2 regions of the Paenibacillus humicola genome follow, and region 2 is predicted to be linked to the other one. Evidence: predicted binding sites of a transcription regulator. Region 2 holds the regulator's gene; the other holds the start of a gene.
What was found. Region 2 encodes LexA, which represses DNA repair genes until DNA is damaged. Its sites were predicted from a motif close to CGAACATATGTTCG; they were not measured.
Positions count from the first base shown of each region.

Region 1 (4,429 bases), 910 kb from region 2:
CCGGCCCTAACAGAATATGGGTCGATGCCAAGCACATCCCCATTGTAACCATTTCGCTTTGCAGCTTGTAAGGAGGAGATTTTTGTTTTTCGTGTATTATTTTTGGTTATTCCTAAAATCCGGGAATAAAAATAACGACGGGGAACTGGAGAAGATCTTTTTCACCGGACCATGACCGTAAAAATAATCGGAGCCTAATCCCGGATTAACGGTTGGATTTCAGCTTCAGCCGCGCCACCAGCTCCTTGGTATAGGCGGTCAAACGAGTGCTGATTTCGGACCGCATGACATCGCGCGTCATGCCGAAGCGTTCTTCATAACCGCGGAAATAACAGCGGTGATACACGACCATATCGGCCTGTTCCTCGGCAATGACGCGAATATTCCGTTTCTTCAGCTCGCCGCGCAGCCGGTAATGGTCCTCCGCAATCATCGTTAAAATTCGAGTGCCGGCGGCCAGATAAAGGCTTTTGAGCACGTTTGCGGAATACTCGATGTCATTCAAGCTCCGCTGCACGATCTTTTCAAGGTGAGGCAGCAGGATATAGTCGCGGACCATGACCCACTCCTCGGTGGTCATCATTTTTTTGTCGGTGCCGGCCTGCTTCCGGTCGTACTGTTCCGCGTGCTCGGTAAGCAGCATTTTCGATTTCCAGCGTTCGTTCCCGTCCAGCTTGCTCATTTATAATGACCTCCGATCTGTTCCGCCCTCTCCCGCGCCACGGCGGCCTCCAGCAACGAAGACGCCCGCATAATCGCGGTACTGCCGAACCGGCGTTTAATATCGTCAATGGCACGCTCTTTGCTGTAAATGCGCGCGCGGTCCTCGAATAAAGTCAACTGAAAGACGTTGTCATCGGAGAGCTGCGATAAGGTGACGCTGAGGTGGCTGATCGGCATACCGCTCCAATGCGTCACAAACAGTTTAAGAGCGGCGGCCGCGACCTCATGCGTCAATGACGTAGGCTGCGGCAGGGTCAGCTGCCGGCCGAAACCGCCCGACCGCTCCCCGTCCGTTTCGCCGGCGCCCACCGATACGACACGCCCCTGATAGCCGTACCGGCGCGCCCGCTGGCATACCTCAATGACCAGCTCGAGCAGCACGACCTCGATATCCGGGAGCCGCGTATATAACCGCCACCGCAGCGTTTTGCCATGGCTGATGTTTTTGATTTGGGATCGTATACCGGTCACGACCGGACTCGGATCGATGCCCCGTGCGGTCTGCCAGTAATAGCCGGCCTGAATGTCGCTCTGGCGCCCCATCCGACGCCGCATAAGCGTTTTAAAATCGCCGAAATCAAGCCGCGCAATGTCGCCGATCGTGTTGATCCCCATCCGCTTAAAGTGACGCGTCATTCGATTGGCCACCATAAACATTTGATGGATCGGCAGCGGCCACAAATCCGTTGCGATATTGTCCTCATTCAGCTCGAATATTCCATCCGGTCTTTTCTTCGCGAAGTTGTCCGTGGCCATTTTGGCGAGGATCTTCGTCGGCCCGATGCCTACGCGCGACCATATTCCCGTCGAAAGCAGCACCCGTTCCTGGATCTGGCGCGCGATTTCGTACGGCGAGCCAAAATATTTAACCGAGCCGGTTACATCGAGAAACTGCTCGTCGATCGAATAAGGTTCGACCAGGTCGGTAAACGAAGAGAAAATTTCGCTGATAAAAAGCGACAAGGTGATATACGTCTGCATCCGCGGCCTGACGACCACGAGCTCCGGACATTTGCCAAGCGCTTCGCCTACGCGGGATGCCGTCGTGACGCCGCGGGACTTGGCGATTGGACACGCGGCAAGTATAATGCCGCCCTTCCGCTCCGGATCGCCGACCGCCACCGGCTGATCGCGCAAATCCGGCCGCGCCGCTTTTTCCGCCGACGCATAAAACGACTGGCCGTCGACGAGAAATATCGTTCGTTCCATTTCCGATCACCCCCGCACGAACGTTCGTTCGTAATTATTATATGACGAGAACCGGTGTTCGTATACAGGTAATAATCAGGAAATTGATAAAAATTTTATCCGCGGGCCGGGTTACTCGGGGGATGCTTGATCGACAAAGAAGTTCCGGTTCCTTTCAGGGGACCCGGAACAAGAAAAAAACCTTGGCCCGGGACGTTCATCCGCTACGGGTCAAGGTTTCTCTAAGGTCGATCTGAAGCTATACTACGAGCCGGGGGCCGCCGCAAAATTGCGGTTCCGTTTCACCGGGGTTCCCGCGGGTGCCTCCTCCTCAATTCTTCGACATATTGTTCTCTGCCGGTCTCGGCAAGCCGGGCCGCATATTCGCGAAGATGCCCTTTTGCGTGATACGGCCCGCCTTCCCGCATCACCGTCCAAAGCGGGTCGACGTCGAAATCCATCGACATCATCATGTCGTCGTGCCACTCCGTCAGCCGATAGACGGCTTCTCTGCACAGATCCGGCCGCTGGGCGGCCAGGTTATGCTGCTCATGTCCGTCCTGTTTAATATCGAACAGCATCTCTTTATCGAATAAATGGTAGCCGTCGTGGTACGTGCGGATATACAGCCAATCGCCAAAGCGGACGCTTCGCTGGCAGACATGGGCGCACTGCGAAATGACGAGACTGTCCCGTCCCGTATCCTCCCCCGACAGGATGGAGGCCGCATAGCTCCGGCCGTCCCAGCTCGGGGCCGCCTGCCGGCCCATCAGCTCCGCCATCGTCGGCGGCAAATCCAGATGGTAATGAAGACCGGAATCGACCGTTCCGGACGTAAGGCCCGGCCAGCGAATAATCATCGGAATCCGGCATGTCCCCTGATCGGCGGTTCCATGCTCGCCGTAGATGCCGAGCTCCCCCATATTCTCGCCGTGGTCGGCCGTCACGATAATGACGGTATCGTCGAGAATGCCTTTCTTTTGCAAGCCGTCCAAAATCATGCCGATATTGTCATCCATATGGCGCACGCCGCAATCGTAGCCGTCCACCATGCGGCGAAGATCGCCCCCGTCCTTCAGCTCGCCGAGAAAGCGGGGATATTCCGGCCAATCCCGGTTATTATACATATTGATCTCGCGGGCGCTGTGCGGCCCTACCATCTCCCGGTGCCGCTCAAATACCTCGTCCGTGAGCCAGGCAGGAAGCGGTTCATTCTCGAACGGGTTGCCGAATGAATCCGGTGCGCGGTAAGGCGTATGCGGGTCCCAATAATTCACGTACAGCATCCAATTGTCCTGCCCGCCATTGCGGTCCAGCCAGTCCAGCACAACCGGCGTCACTTCTTCGGCCGATTCCATGCCCGCTTTGCCCGTATTGTAAATCTCATTGAAGCCGGCGTAAAAAGTCCAGGCCGTGTGCCGTTCGCCGAACGGACTGACAAGCGCGGTTTTCATCCCCGCCTTGCGGAATAAAGCCGGAAAGCTTTCCCCAGCCAGCCTGCTCTGAAACTCGCGCGATTCTCCTTCGTGACGGACATCCGCAGCCGTGCCGCCGTGTCCGACAACCCCGTTATGAATCCCAAACCTGCCCGTCATGAGTGCCGTTCGGGACGGAAAGCACGGCGCATCGGACGTATAATAATTGTCGAAGCGCATGCCTTCGGAGGCAATCCGGTCAATATTGGGCGAAGTATTTCGATGGTAGCCGTAACAGCCAAGGTGATCGGGTCTGGTGGAATCCAGGTCCAGCAGCAATACGCGCATCATTCATGCTCCTTTTCGTTCGTGTTAGGTTTTTGACGCGATCCGGCAGGCCGAACGGGACACCTCCTGTCCGCGCCATGTAAGTTCAGTATAGGAGCCCGGGTATTTCTTTGTCGATGTACAGAACGGATAATTGATGTACGATTCAACGCAAACTTGTCATGGGATTGTTTATCGCGGCAAGCTTTTTCGCTATAATTAAGAACAAAAGTTATGATTTCGGGGGAATTATGCTAGCCATCCGTTCTGTACATTTTGACGATTTTATCCCCAATTGGCGAACACAGTCGGAGGTCATCGAATACAACGTGCTTGTGCTGGTAACGCAGGGCAGCCTCACTTACCGGATCGACGGCAGGGAATGGACCGGAGAACAGGGAGATTTGATTTTCATTCCGCAGGGTACCCGAAGGGCCGGAGATAATCACTTGTCGGGTCCGCATCAAAAATATTCCGTTCTGTTCCGCTGCTGCCCGGACGCCGCGGCATCCATCCCCTTCCTCAAGGAAAAAGAGTTCATCCGCTTCAAGCCCCGGAAACCGCAGTACCTGCAGCGCCGATTCGAGCGGCTGTACGAGGAAATGCGCGAAGGGGAAATGTACCGGTCCTTTGTCTGTCCCGGCATTTTTCAGGAGCTGATCGGTCTTGTCGCGAGAGATCTGGAAAAGCCCGAGCCGGCGCCGATGAAGACGAAATACGCCGAAATTATCAAACGCTATCTGCTCGACCATTACCGCGAACAGGTCGAAATTCAT
Region 1 covers NZ_JAQGPL010000001.1:1,377,125-1,381,553, reverse strand. Annotated here, with positions in the region: gene PD282_RS06545 (YhjD family protein) at 206-682, opposite strand; gene PD282_RS06540 (DNA polymerase IV) at 679-1,932, opposite strand; gene PD282_RS06535 (sulfatase family protein) at 2,214-3,674, opposite strand; gene PD282_RS06530 (helix-turn-helix domain-containing protein) at 3,905-4,429, shown strand, end outside.
Region 1: the regulator LexA is predicted to act here: its motif matches at 1,950-1,963, upstream of PD282_RS06540 (DNA polymerase IV).

Region 2 (4,429 bases):
TGAACGATCAGGGCGGTTATTTCGATCTCGCGCCGACCGATCTCGGCGAGAATTGCCGCCGGGAGATCGTGCTGACGCTCGAGGAGATGGGCTTTGAAATCGAAGCCTCCCACCACGAAGTTGCGCCCGGCCAGCACGAGATCGACTTTAAATACGCGGATGCCGTCAAAGCGGCGGATCAAATCCAGACGTTCAAGCTCGTCGTGAAGACGGTCGCCCGCCAGCACGGTCTGCATGCGTCGTTTATGCCGAAGCCGCTGTTCGGCGTGAACGGGTCGGGGATGCACTGCCACCAGTCGCTTTTCCGCGGCAACGACAACGCGTTTTTCGACGAAAACGACAAGCTCGGCCTCAGCCATACGGCTCGTCAATATATGGCCGGCGTCCTGCGCCACGCGCGCGGCTTCGCCGCCATTACGAATCCGACGATCAATTCGTACAAGCGTCTGGTGCCAGGCTATGAGGCGCCGTGCTACGTCGCCTGGTCGGCCAGCAACCGCAGCCCGATGATCCGCATCCCGGCTTCGCGCGGGCTCAGCACGCGTATCGAGGTGCGCAACCCGGATCCGGCCGCAAACCCGTATCTTGCGCTGGCCGTCATGCTGAAAGCCGGTCTGGACGGCATCCGCAACAAAATGCAGCTGCCGACGCCGATCGACCGAAATATTTACGTCATGACGGATGAAGAGCGGATCGACGAAGGAATCCCAAGCCTTCCGGTCGACCTGAAGGAAGCGCTGGACGAATTGCTGCGCGATGAAGTGGTGTGCGATGCACTTGGCGATCATGCGCTTGCGCATTTCTATGAGCTGAAGGAAATCGAGTGGGATATGTACCGCACGCAGGTCCATCAGTGGGAACGCGATCAATATTTGACGCTGTATTAATGCGAAACAACGAAAAACCCTTTGGCGCCTGGCGCCAAAGGGTTTTTTTGTGTAACGGCGGGCTGCGTGTTATGCTCCGCACGGGGAGTCTTTCCATGGCATACGATGCACCAAAAGGATGGAGGCGGTGCTCGTAAGATGGCCAAGTCAAACAAGCAGGCAGGCTTTCGGCTTCCCCCGGCGGTTCTGCGGAGAACGGCCGCTTATTTAGTCCCGTTTTACCGGAAAATCGCTGCGGACCGCACGTTTGCCTGCCGGTGGTCGGCTGCCGTTCGGGGTCTGGACCCGGACCGCATGCAGCGGCTTTTGAAATCCGTCGTTCCGCGGGCGCGGCTGGACGGTTTGTCCACAAACGGAATCGGCTATTTTATCGACTTTGCGTTTCCGGCGCCGGTGCTTCAGTATTCATGCGGCACGTCGATTCCGCCCGGTAAAGCCCGGTTTGCGTTTCCCGCTCCGGCCCACCGGAAAATCGCCGCAGCCGTGCTCCCGTTTTACAGAGCGCTGTCTTGTTCGCCGGGTTACGCAGCGGCAATCGCAAAATCGGTTCGGGAAGGCCGGCGGGAGGCGCTTTCCCGGCTGGTGCGCTTATATGTCCGATCGGCGGCGCTCCGTTCGGCGGATGTCGACGCCGCCGGCATCCGCCTTGTGTTTCGGTTTACAACGGGCAAATATGAATACGACCACCTGCTGTACCGCGATATTCCCGACTGATGGCGTCCGAAGAACAAGAAAAGGGAGCCTTGAAGCGATTCCGACTGGAATCGTGTCAAGGCTCCCTTTTTTTCACGTGGATTCCGAGCGATCCGTGCGCCGAGGCGTTTCTTTCTTCCCCTCGCCATGCTGTCCTCGCGCTAGTGAATATCGCGGAACAGGCCGACGACTTTGCCCAAAATCGTCACGTTCCGCAAACGAATCGGTTCCATCGTCGGATTTTCCGGCTGCAGCCGGATATGATCCTTCTCTTTGTAGAAGGTTTTGACCGTTGCTTCGTCGTCCTCCGTCATGGCGACGACGATTTCTCCGTTGTTGGCGGTTTGCTGCTGGCGGACGATAACGTAATCGCCGTTCAATATGCCCGCTTCGATCATGCTTTCGCCAATGACGTTCAGAATAAAAAGGTTGTCGTCTCCGACCTTGCTCGCCGGAAGCGGAAAATAATCCTCGATGTTCTCGGTGGCCGTAATCGGAAGGCCGGCCGTTACTTTCCCGACGACGGGCACCTTGGCGACGGTCAGCGGGAAAGCGAGCTCCGACTCGTCCGAATCCAGTATTTCAATCGCCCGCGGCTTCGTCGGGTCGCGGCGGATCAGCCCTTTCTTCTCCAGACGATCCAGATGCCCGTGTACGGTGGAGCTGGAAGCAAGGCCGACCGCTTCGCCGATTTCCCGGACGGAAGGCGGGTAACCTTTCTCCCGGACCTCGGTTTTAATAAATTCGAGTATCGCCTGCTGGCGGTTGGAAAGTTTCGACACCTGAATCACTCCAATGGTTCATTTGTGTCAAATTATAACACAGAACCGGAGTTCGTACAAACATAAGTTCGAGAAAACAAAGGTTCGCATCAGCCTGCGAACAGACGTTCTAAAATGGTATTGACTCCAAACATGCGTTCGTGTTATTGTTGGTTTAACAAATAACAGAACAAACGTTTGGGGTGTTGCGGAATGATGACGACTATTTCAACGTATTCGAATACGCAGGGCAAGCGTGCGGCTGCGAACGGCACACGGGAAGTGCAGCGGAGGCTGGACGGAGCGCCGAAGGCAAACGTAAGAAGCGTGGAGCGGCTTATGATGAAGTTTGCCATCGCGGGGCTGCTCGTTATTTTATTGTTTTCAGGCTTGACGCTCATGCGCACGGATGCGAGCGGCGAACGGCCTGCCGCGCCGACGGCGCAGGAGAGGGTCATTGTCGTCGGAGCGGGCGATACGCTGTGGTCGATTGCCGGCACGCTCCGGCATGAAGGCGAAGACGTCAGGCAAATCGTTTACGAGCTGAAGGAACGGAACAATTTGCGGTCAAGCGTCATTCGCGCAGGGCAGACGTTAATCGTTCCCGCGGATTGATTTCCGGTCCCGGTACACGCCATCGCATTCCGGTTTGGCTGCATGTTTATGAATCGCCCTCGCCTGAGCCTGTCCGGCTTCACGGTGACGGGCGATTTTTGTCTCTCAATCGCGGCATGCGGGCGTTTCGCGTGTAGTGAAGCCTTCTTGACAATGGTAGAATAAAAATGTCAAAGTAAAAGACGGAATGTTCGCTTGCTGGCCAGAAAGGAGCGATGGGAAATGGGAAAGCTGATCGATCGGATCAACGAGCTGTCGCGCAAGCAGAAAACGGTCGGTTTGACGGCCGAGGAAGCTGCCGAACAAGGCGAGCTGCGCCGTAAATATTTGGACAATTTCAGACGGAATTTCCGCAATCAGCTCGATGCGATCAAATGGGCCGAGGACGAGGATGGAGACTCCACGATCAAGCACTGACGCCGCGGCTTCGGCAGCATCTCATTTTATCATCCGGCAAACCGCAGAGGGACTTCGAAGTCCCTCCGGACGGCCGGCGGTTTTTCATGAGAAGGAGGAGAAGAGAAGATGGAATATCGGCTGCTTGGACGAAGCGGACTTGCCGTTTCGGAGCTTTGCCTGGGTACGATGTCGTTCGGAAATACGACCAGTGAGAGCGATTCGATCGAGATGGTTCACCGTTTCCTCGACCGGGGCGGCAATTTTCTCGATACGGCAAACGTGTACGTTGCGGGACGGTCGGAGGAAATCGTCGGCAAGGCGATCAAGGACCGCCGCTCGCAGGTCGTGCTCGCGACGAAGGTGCGCTTCGCCACCGCGGATCATCCGAACGGGGTCGGCGTATCGCGCAAGCATATTATGGATTGTGTCGAAGCCAGTTTAAAACGGCTCGATACGGATTATATCGATCTTTATCAGGTTCACGTCTGGGATCATGCAACGCCGATCGAAGAAACGCTGCGCGCGCTGGACGATCTCGTCACGGCCGGCAAAGTCCGCTATATCGGCTGCTCGAATTTTTATTCCTGGCAGCTGATGAAATCGCTTGCCGTCAGCGATGCCAACCGCTATGTACGCTTCGTTTCGCTCCAGCCGCAGTACAGCCTGGTCAGCCGCGAAATGGACCGCGAAATGATGCCGCTTTGCCTCGAGGAGAACGTCGGCGTTATTCCGTGGGCGCCGATTGGCGGCGGATTTTTGACCGGACGCTACACCCGGGAGGAGCCGGTCTCCGGGCGCCTGACCGCGAAGACGGGCGAAAGCTCGTGGGCGCTGCGCGCGAACGAGCATAATTTCGAGGTGCTGGATGCGGTGCTTGCCGCGGCGAAGGAGCTGGGGAAAACGCCCGCCCAGGTCGCGCTCAATTGGCTGATCCACCGCAAAGGCATTACGTCGCCGATATTCGGCGCGAGCACGCTGGAGCAGTATGAGGACAACATCGGGGCGGCCGGCTGGAAAATGCCGCAGGAAACGTGGGACAAGCTTGACGCCGTCAGCGCGCTTCCTTCGGAATAT
Region 2 covers NZ_JAQGPL010000001.1:2,288,869-2,293,297, forward strand. Annotated here, with positions in the region: gene glnA (type I glutamate--ammonia ligase) at 1-887, shown strand, start outside; gene PD282_RS10595 (hypothetical protein) at 1,026-1,601, shown strand; gene lexA (transcriptional repressor LexA) at 1,742-2,362, opposite strand; gene PD282_RS10605 (LysM peptidoglycan-binding domain-containing protein) at 2,555-2,956, shown strand; gene PD282_RS10610 (DUF896 domain-containing protein) at 3,179-3,373, shown strand; gene PD282_RS10615 (aldo/keto reductase) at 3,482-4,429, shown strand, end outside.